Regions from separate parts of the Dermacoccus sp. CCH2-D9 genome, predicted to be linked through region 2. Evidence: predicted binding sites of a transcription regulator. Region 2 holds the regulator's gene; the other holds the start of a gene.
The links. Region 2 encodes LexA, which represses DNA repair genes until DNA is damaged. Its sites were predicted from a motif close to TCGAACANNTGTTCGA; they were not measured.
Positions count from the first base shown of each region.

Region 1: ruvC (crossover junction endodeoxyribonuclease RuvC) is a predicted target of LexA. The motif match lies at 2,879-2,894, and genes of this name have one in related genera.

Region 1 is NZ_LSJT01000092.1:19,289-24,290, reverse strand. It holds gene secD (protein translocase subunit SecD) at 1-98, opposite strand, end outside; gene yajC (preprotein translocase subunit YajC) at 95-400, opposite strand; gene ruvB (Holliday junction branch migration DNA helicase RuvB) at 485-1,579, opposite strand; gene ruvA (Holliday junction branch migration protein RuvA) at 1,576-2,181, opposite strand; gene ruvC (crossover junction endodeoxyribonuclease RuvC) at 2,178-2,837, opposite strand; gene AX669_RS07650 (YebC/PmpR family DNA-binding transcriptional regulator) at 2,970-3,743, opposite strand; gene pdxT (pyridoxal 5'-phosphate synthase glutaminase subunit PdxT) at 3,880-4,497, opposite strand; gene AX669_RS07640 (potassium transporter Kup) at 4,573-5,002, shown strand, end outside.
Region 2 is NZ_LSJT01000147.1:17,911-22,912, forward strand. It holds gene AX669_RS12330 (ComEC/Rec2 family competence protein) at 1-1,103, shown strand, start outside; gene AX669_RS12335 (LysR family transcriptional regulator) at 1,094-2,026, opposite strand; gene AX669_RS12340 (Sir2 family NAD-dependent protein deacetylase) at 2,097-2,930, shown strand; gene lexA (transcriptional repressor LexA) at 3,021-3,737, opposite strand; gene AX669_RS12350 (LysM peptidoglycan-binding domain-containing protein) at 4,075-4,503, shown strand; gene nrdR (transcriptional regulator NrdR) at 4,817-5,002, shown strand, end outside.

The DNA of each region.
Region 1 (5,002 bases), on a different contig from region 2:
GGGTTGGTGTGCTTCGGCTTCTTGCGCGCCGCGGGGCGGTTCGAATCGACCGCATAACGGTTCTCGTCGGCGCGCTCGGCGCCTGCGGGCGTGCTCATCGACCCTTCTCCATCTCGTCGGGGGCTGCGGGCAGCAGGGCCCGACGATCGAACCTCACCACGGTGCCGGGGGCGATCTCGAGGTGTCCACTGACGTCGTCGAGTTCGCGCAGCGTGCCGAACAGCCCACTCGTCGTGCGCACCTCGTCACCGACGCGAAGCGCGGCCTGCGCGCGCATCGTCGCCTGGGAGCGCCGACGCTGCGTGAAGAACATCAGCGCGAGCAGGAGGAAGGGCAGCAGCACGAGCAGGATCGGGAAGCCCGAGCTTCCCGCCTGCGACTCGGCGACCAGGTACGGCATGTGGGTCCTCACGTCAGATCTCGAAGCGCCTCGCGCGCTCTCACCGGTGCGCGGTGCGCGGACTCGAGCGGTGGCCGCACCACCCTACCCGGTGAAACGTCCGCCCCCGTCGTCGGTGTCGCGCTGAAATGTCTCGGTGAAGTGCCCGTCCGGCGGGCGCAGCCCGAGGTGCGTCCACGCCCGCGGTGACGCGGCGCGCCCACGCGGCGTGCGGATCATGTAGCCCTCGCGCACGAGATACGGCTCGGCCACCGTCTCGACCGTGTCGGGTTCTTCACCGACAGCGACGGCCAACGTCGACAGCCCGACCGGCCCACCCCCGAAGCGTCGGCACAGGGCTTCGAGCACCGCGCGGTCGAGGCGATCGAGGCCGTCGTCGTCGACGTCGAACAGCTCGAGCGCGGCACGCGCGGACGTCAGGTCGACGACGTGGCGCCCGTGCACCTGCGCGTAGTCACGCACCCGGCGCAGCAGCCGGTTGGCGATGCGCGGCGTGCCGCGGGAGCGGCCGGCGATCTCGGTGATGCCCTCACGCGTCGCGGGTACGCCGAGCAGGTCGGCGTTGCGGGCGAGGATGTCGGCGAGGTCGGCCGCGTCGTAGTAGTCGAGATGGCCGGTGAAGCCGAAGCGGTCGCGCAGTGGCGCCGGCAGCAGACCGGCGCGCGTCGTCGCACCGACGACGGTGAAGCGCGGCAGTTCGAGGGGGATCGCGGTGGCCCCTGGGCCCTTGCCGACGATGACGTCGACCCGGAAGTCCTCCATCGCGAGGTAGAGCATCTCCTCCGCGGGGCGGGCCATGCGGTGGATCTCGTCGAGGAAGAGCACCTCCCCCTCGTTGAGCGAGCTCAGGATGGCGGCCAGGTCACCGGCGTGCTGGATGGCAGGGCCGCTCGTGATGCGGATGGGCGCCTCGAGCTCACTCGCGACGATCATCGCAAGCGACGTCTTGCCCAGACCGGGCGGGCCGGAGAACAGGATGTGGTCGGGCGGCGTCGCTCGGCGCCGGGCCGCCTCGATGACGAGGCTCAACTGCTCGCGCACGCGTGGCTGCCCGGGGAAATCGGCCAGCTTCTTCGGCCGCAGGGCCGCTTCGAGCTGCTGCTCGTCCTCGGTGCCGTTGGGGTCGACGAGGCGCGGCGAGACGTCGGCGCTGTGGTCCTCGAAGTGGGACGGGCTCATCGGCCCAGCTCGCGCAGCGCCAGCCGGAGCACGGTGGGCGTGTTCGCGCCCTCGGCCTCAGGACGGGCAGCCACCTTGGCGACGGCGTCCTCGGCCTGTTTGGCGCTCCAGCCGAGCCCGATGAGCGCCTCGGCGACCTGGTCGTCACCCGCAGTGGCCGGGACGACGGCCTGGGGCGCCGCCTCCCCGCCGCCACCACTGACGGAGACGACCTTGTCCCGCAGTTCGAGGACGATGCGCTCGGCACCCTTCTTGCCGATGCCGGGCACCTTCGTCAGCGCCCTGACGTCGCCGCCCGCGATCGCGGTGGCGAGCTGCTGCGGCGGGTGCACGGCGAGCATCGCGAGGGCGAGACGCGGCCCCACGCCACTGACCGTCTGGACCTGCTCGAACAGGGCCCGTTCGTCGTCGTCGGCGAAGCCGAAGAGTGTCAGCGAATCCTCACGCACGACCAGGGACGTCGCGAGGCGCGTCGACTCCCCCGGGCGTGCCGCGGCGGCGGTTGCCGGCGTCGTGTGGACGAGCAGACCCACGCCACCGACCTCGACGACGACGCTGTCGAGACGGGCGGTGAGCACCTCACCGGTGAGGCTGGCGATCATGGGCGAACTCCCCTGTTGGCGGGTCGAGTGGCAGGCGCGCTCTGGGACGCGGCGCCGAGGGCGTCACGGTATGTCTTGCTGGCCGAGCGGGAACGTCGAGCCGCGGCAGCCGCAGCCTGCCGGTACGCGACGGCGGCCGGCGCTGCCGACGCTCCGTCAGCGCTCGCACCCCGGCGTGCCAACCCGCCACCGCGCCAGTGATGACAGATGGCGAGGGCGAGCGCGTCGGCGGCGTCGGCCGGTCTGGGAGCGACCTCGAGGCCGAGGATGCGCGTCACCATCGTCGTCACCTGCGCCTTGTCGGCGCGCCCGTTACCCGTCACCGCCGCCTTGACCTCCGAGGGCGTGTGCAGCCCGAGCGGCAGGCCGCGTTCAGCCGCGGCGAGCATCGGGACGGCCGACGCCTGCGCGGTGCCCATGATCGTCGAGACGTCGTGGCGCGCGAACATCCGCTCGACGGCGACCGCATCGGGTTGGGTGCGCTCGAACACGGCGTCCAGTTCGACGCGCAACTCGTGGAGGCGTTCGTGCAACGGCAGGTCTGCCGAGGTACGGATGACCCCCACCGTCACGATCTGCAACGTCGAGCCCTGGCCCGTCGCGACGACGCCCACGCCGCAGCGCGTCAGACCGGGGTCGACAGCGAGCACCCGCACGTCACACCTCCGGCCTCGACGGGTGCGAACGACGCACCCGATAGAACACTTGTTCGCATCCACCGTACCCGATACACGCGACGGCCGTGCCCCGCGGGGCACGGCCGTCGATCACTCACGGAACGACCGGGATCAGTCCTCGGCGTCCAGCTCGGCGAGAACCTCATCAGAGACCTGGCCGTTGGCGAAGACGTTCTGCACGTCGTCCGAGTCCTCGAGGGCCTCGATGACGCGGAACATCTTCTTCGCGCCGTCCTTGTCGAGCGGCACCTCCATCGACGGCACGAACGACGCCTCGGCCGAGTCGTAGTCGATGCCGGCGGCCTGCAGCGCCTCACGCACGCCGACGAAGTCACCCGCCTCGGACACGATCTCGAAAGATTCGCCGAGGTCGTTGACATCCTCCGCGCCCGCTTCGAGCACGATCTCGAGCAGGGCGTCCTCCGTCGTGTCGGGCTTGTCGCCCTGCGCCTTCGGGACGATGACGATGCCCTTGCGGTTGAACAGGTAGGCGACCGAACCGGAGTCCGCCATCGAGCCACCGTTCTTCTGCAACGCGGTGCGGACCTCGGCGACGGCGCGGTTCTTGTTGTCCGTCAGGCACTCGATGAGCAGCGCGACGCCACCGGGCGCGTAGCCCTCGTACGTGAGGGCCTGGTACTCGGCGCCACCGGCCTCGGCGCCCGAGCCGCGCTTGACGGCGCGGTCGATGTTGTCGTTGGGCACCGACGACTTCTTCGCCTTCTGGATGGCGTCGTACAGCGTCGGGTTGCCCGTCGGGTCACCGCCGCCGGAGCGGGCAGCAACCTCGATGTTCTTGATCAGCTTCGCGAACAGCTTGCCGCGCTTGGCGTCGATCGCAGCCTTCTTGTGCTTCGTCGTCGCCCACTTGGAGTGACCGCTCATGTCTGCCTCTCGGATGCTCGTGCTGCCGTGCTCGAACACGCCCGATGCGGGGCGCGGGGCGAACGCGACGGCAGATGGGCGCGCTCGCTCGGATCGCGGGCCAGTCTAGCGCCGTCGCGAGCCGCGGCCCCAGTCGTCATCCGCGAGCGTGCCCGACCATGCGCACGAACAGGGCGTGGACGCGCACGTCGTTCGTCACCTCCGGGTGGAACGACGTGGCGAGCAGATTGCCCTGACGCACGGCGACGACGGCCTCACCGCCCGTCGGCAGCGCGACGCTGGAGAGCACCTCGACGCCGGCGTCGACCTCCTCGACCCAGGGCGCGCGGATGAACACCGCCCGCACCGGGCCGCCGTCCACGCCGTCGACGGTGACGTCCGCCTCGAACGAGGCGACCTGACGACCGAACGCGTTGCGCCGCACCGTGACGTCGAGCCCGCCGAGCGTCTGCTGACCCGCCGCCCCGTCGAGGATCCGATCGGCGAGCAGGATCATGCCGGCGCACGAGCCGTAGGCCGGCATCCCCGCGGCGATGCGTTCGCGCAGCGGTTCGAGGAGGTCTCCCTGAGCGATGAGGCGCATCATGACCGTCGACTCCCCGCCGGGGATGACGAGTGCGTCGACGTTCGCAAGATCCGCGGCACGACGAACGCGCACGGCATGCGCGCCGACGTCCTCCAGCATGCGGACGTGCTCGACGACGTCGCCCTGCACCGCGAGCACCCCGATGACGATCCGTGGCGTTGATTCCATGCCCGCGACCCTATGACACAGGCGTATCTGCTACCCGTGTGGCGCGCGCAGGGGCGGTGGCCCCATACTTTCCGGGTGAGTACTGAAGCGAGCGTGACGAGCGAGGGCGCGTCCACCCCCGAGTCGAACCCCGGCGGCCATGCCAAGAAGGGCATGGCCGCGCTCATGCTCGGCGCCCTGGGCGTCGTCTTCGGTGATATCGGCACCAGTCCGCTGTACTCGGTGCAGAGCGTCTTCAACGTCGACCACAACGCCGTCGTCGCCAACGAGAGCGACATCTACGGCGTCATCTCCTGGATGTTCTGGGCACTCACCATCATCGTGACGATCAAGTACGTCCTGTTCGTCCTGCGCGCCGACAACGACGGCGAGGGCGGCATCATGGCGCTCGCCGCGCTCGTGCGACAGGGCGTGCCCAAGGGCGGCAAACGCTGGGGCATCGTCATGATCCTCGGTGTCATCGGCGCGTCCCTGTTCTTCGGCGACAGCGTCATCACGCCGGCGA
Region 2 (5,002 bases):
CGCTCGCAGGGTGGCTCGTGTGGTTGCCGGGGCTGCCCACCTGGGTGATCTGCGCAGTGGCCCGCCTCGCTGACGCCGTCCCCGGCGGCTCGGTGCCCTGGCTCCCGGGGCTGGCCGGAGTCGTGCTCGCCATTGTCGTCGTGGCCGTGCTCCTGTGCGCGTGGCGGGCCATCGTCTTCACCGGTCGCTTCGGTCTCGTCGCGCTCGGGGTCGCGGGGGCGCTCCTGGCGGCTGTGCTCGCGCCGTTGCCGGGGGAGTCGGCCGCACCGCCCGCGTGGGTCTATGCGCAGTGCGCGGTGGGTCAGGGGGATGCCGCGCTCGTGCGCACCGGGGCGACGCGCGCCGTCATGATCGACGTGGGGCCTGCCGACGGCCATCCCGCGCAATGCCTCGAGCGCCACGGCATCACGACGCTCGACGCCGTCATCCTCACCCACTTCCACGCCGACCACGTGGGCGGACTGGCTGAGGTCTTGCGTGCTTCCGACGCTCCGGTGGCGGTCCTCGGAACGTGGGTCATGGAGGGCGCTCAGGAGAGCGAGGGACTCAAAGGCCGCGGTACAGCGGCGTCGTCACGATCGCGCGGCGAGCAGGGCGCGTTGGGTTCGGTGCAAGCAGCGCTCGAACAGCCTCGGGCTTCGCTCGGGGCGCTCGCACCGGGACAACGCCTCGTCATCGGCGAGGTGACGATCGAGGTGCTGTGGCCGCGCCGCGTCATGACGGAGGGGTCGGTGCAGAACAACGCCTCACTCGTGCTCGACGTATCGGCGCCCGCGTATCACGCGCTCATGCTGGGCGATTGCGAACGTGAGGCGCAGGCCGCGGTGATCGAACAGGTGCGTCAGAGCGCCCGGCGACGCGCGTTCGACCTCGTCAAGGTGGCGCACCACGGTAGCTCCAACCAGAACGAGCGCCTCTACGAGGCGGCGGCCGCGCGTCAGGCCGTGATCGGGGTGGGCGCCGGCAACGACTACGGTCACCCGACGAAGAAGACGCTCGAACTGCTGGCCCGGCACGACGCGCGGGTGTGGCGTACCGACACGCAGGGTGACGTGGACGCCCTCGCGACGGGTGGCTCGATCAGCCTGCAGGCTCAGCGATGAGCGTGCTGCGCGCTCGGCACCCGTGCTGCCGCGTCGGCGAGGGCTTCGAGGGTGGCGGTGACGGCGGGGACCCGCTGCAGGTCGGGTGTCGTCACGGCGAACACGCAGCGCCGGCTCGACGGCAGCAGCGGCAACGTCACGACGTCCGGATGCGACGTGGAGCGCAGGATCAGCTCGGGAATGAGCGCGACGCCGAGGCCCTCCGCGACGAGGCCGAGAACGGTGACATAGTCCTCCGTCTCGAACGCGACGTCGGGCGCGTAACCGGCGCCCTGGGCGAGGCTGACGAGGTGGCCACGGCATCGGGGGCACCCCGCGATCCACGAGGCGTCGCTGAGCTCCTCCATGCGGACGCTCTCGGCTGCGGCGAGGGGGTGATCGCGCGGGACGGCGAGACGCACGTCGTCGTGCAGGAGCCCGCGGGTGAGGAACGGGTCCAGGTCCTCGCCTGCGGGGAGCGGGTCCGCGTCGTCGTACGTGAACGCCACGGCGACGTCGCAATCGCCGGCACGCAGGCTCGCCAGGGATTCCGGGGGTTCGGCCTCGGCGAAGCTGACCTTGACGTCTGGGAACCGCTCCTTGACGAGTGCGAGGGCGCGCGGGACGAGCGTTGACGATGCCGACGGGAACGCCATGAGGCGCACCCGCCCGGCGCGCAACCCAGCGATGGCGGCGACCTCACTCTCGGCGGCCTCGAGGGCACTGAGGACGGGCGTCGCCGTGCGCGCCAGCACCTGCCCGGCCTCCGTCAGCCGCACCGAGCGGCCGAGGCGCTCCACTAGAGCCGTCCCGGTCTTCTCCTCGAGACGGCGCACCATCTGCGACACGGCCGGCTGAGAATAGCCGAGAGCGGCAGCGGCGGCGGTGAAGCTGCCCTCGTCGCTGATCGCCTTCATGACGCGGAGCCCGGCTGCATCGATCATGCACCAAGAATAACGTGCTCTTATCCATTGTTGAGACAATCGAACGCAGACCTATGGGAGGGGCAGGATGATGAGCGGCGTCGCGGAACTGACCGATTTCGTGCGCGCGGGAGGGCTCTTCGTCCTCACCGGCGCCGGCATCTCGACCGAATCCGGCATCCCCGACTACCGGCGCCCCGACGGCACGCGCCGCACGGTTCCCATGACATACCAACAGTTCCTCGCCACCCACGAGGCGCGTCAACGGTACTGGGCGCGCAGTGCCGTCGGCTGGGAGATCTTCGACGCGGCGGAACCGAACGTCGGGCACGTCGCGCTGGCGCGACTGCAGGGTGGCGGCCTCGTCGATCACCTCGTGACGCAGAACGTCGACGGCCTTCATGCGCGTGCCGGTGCCCGCGACGTCACCGAGCTGCATGGGTCGCTCGAGCACGTCGTCTGCGTCGCGTGCGGGACGCGGGAAGGGCGCCGTGGCTTCCAGGTACGCCTGCGCGAACTCAACCCCCAGCTGCCGACGCAGGCGCGCCTGCTCGCCGACGGCGACGCGGACGTCGCGGTCGAGCTGGAGCGCGGTGTCATCGTGCCGGCGTGCCTGCGCTGCACGGCCACGACGGTGAAGCCGGACGTCGTCATGTTCGGTGAGTCCGTCGCTCCTGAGGTCGTGGAGGCGCAGATGCGGGCAGTGGAACGCTGCCGGGGCGTGCTCGTGCTCGGCAGTTCGCTCAAGGTGATGTCGGGTTACCGGTTCGTGCTCGCCGCCCTCAAGCAGCAGAAGCCGGTCGCCCTCGTCGGGCTCGGCGCGATGCGTGGCGAGGAGCGGGTCGACCTCGTCGTGCGCGAACCCCTCGGCCCGACCCTCACCGCCGTGTGCGACGCGCTGGGGCTCGACCTCGCGACGTCCTGACGTCTCGGCGTCGAACGTCGGGGCGCAGAAGGGGCTGAGAGTCGAGTTGCAACCACACGCTGGACCGATCCGCGCGGCGCGGCCAGCGCCTCAGATGCTGCGCAGGACGGCCGTGACCTTGCCCATGATGCTCGCGTGGTCGCCGTCGATCGGGGAGTAGGCCTCGTTCGCGGGCATGAGCCACGTCTTGCCCTCGCTGCGGCGCAGCGTCTTGACCGTGGCCTCCGAGTCGAGCAGTGCCGCGACGATCTCCCCGTTGGCGGCGTCGGCCTGGCGTCGCACGACGACCCAGTCGCCCTCGCAGATGGCCGCATCGATCATCGAGTCGCCGACGACGCGCAGCAGGAACAGCTCGCCGTCACCGACGATCTGACGCGGTAGCGGGAAGACGTCCTCGACGGCCTGCTCGGCGAGGATCGGGCCACCGGCCGCGATGCGGCCGACGACCGGCACGTATGACGGCGTGGGTCGCTCGTCGCCCGAGCCCGTCTCGTCGTGCTGCGACTCGGATAGCGCAGACACGGCGTTGCCGCGGTAGCCGCGGGTCGCCGCACCCGAGTCGGGGGAGACGACCTCCATGGCGCGCGGGCGGTTCGGGTCGCGGCGCAGGTATCCCTTGCGCTCGAGTGCGGCGAGCTGATGGGCCACCGAACTCGGGCTCGTCAGACCGACGGCCTCGCCGATCTCACGCAGGCTCGGGGGGTAGCCGCGCTCGTCGACGGAACGTCGGATCACGGTGAGCACCTTGTGCTGGCGTGGCGTCAGCTTGCCCGGCGTGCGCTCCTGCATCGAATGAACGTCACCCATGGTGTGACCCCTCCTGGTCCTCGTCGCACGTCGGTGGTCGCGTTGGCGACACGTGCACCCTCCGGCGGGGCGGAAATGCCCGCCATGACGGGGTTGTCGGTGCGCGGTGCTTGTGTATCTGACATCACCCACAGTACGCGGTGTCGCACACACTTTTCAAAAATGTGTACGAAGAAATCCGTGCGCGCCGTTCGAAAGCACGTTCGGGTGTCGTACAATTGTTCTATCGCACGCGTGTTCGATCGGTCCCTCCGGGCTGACCGGGTCGCGTGAGGAAGCCGCACCGGTGACGGTGTGGCGGCGCCTCGGGGGTATCCCGAGAGAAGGAGTGGTTTCGATGGTTGCTTCGAGTACTGCAGTTCGACGTGAGCCCGTGCTGGGTTCGGGTGTCGACGTGCGCCGCGTGGCGCGGGTCGACGCTGCGGCATCCCGCTCGCACCTCCACCTCGTGCCCACGGGTGGCGCGGTGCAGGTCGTCACGAACTCTCAGAGCGTTCGTTTCGCCCGTCGTCGCTTCACGGCCGTGTGCGTGGCTCTCGTCGTCGTGGCGGGGGCCATCCTCGCGGGCCGGGCGATGGCGAGCGGTGTCGACGGTACGCAGCGGCACGAGGTCACCGTTCGCGCGGGGGAGACGCTTTCGCAGATCGCGGCGCGTGAGATGCCGGGCGTGCGCAACGACCAGGCGGTCGTCGCGATCGAGCACGAGAGCAACCTCGGCTCGTCGCAGGTGCAGGCCGGCCAGAAGGTGATCATCCCCGCACCGTGAAGTGTGACGATCGCCATCGTCGGGTTCGAGGGTTCGAGGGGGCGTGAGTCGCCTCCCCCCCGGCTGGCGCAGGATTCCGCGGCGCACGAGTGGCGGGGGTCGTCGCGAGGTTGCGCAGGGCGAGTAGACGCGGCCTCGGTGCTGTTGCGCGTCGGGTCTCAGGGGCCTAATATCTCTACATGTGGGGCTTTGGCCCCCGCTTCCCCCTAGATGTTGATTCTCCTCCGCTGATGTGCATCTGCGCTCTGAGGCCGGAATCCCGGGGTGGAGCGCCGTCGTCCCGAGTGTTCCCAGCCCCGTCGGAAGGTTTGACGTGCACTGTCCGTTCTGCCGCAACACCGACTCCCGCGTCGTCGATTCGCGCTCGAGCGAGGACGGCACCTGCATCAAGCGGCGCCGTCAGTGCCCGAACTGCGGCAAGCGGTTCTCGACGATGGAGACCGCAAGTCTCACGGTCGTCAAGCGTTCCGGGGTCAGCGAGCCGTTCTCGCGCGACAAG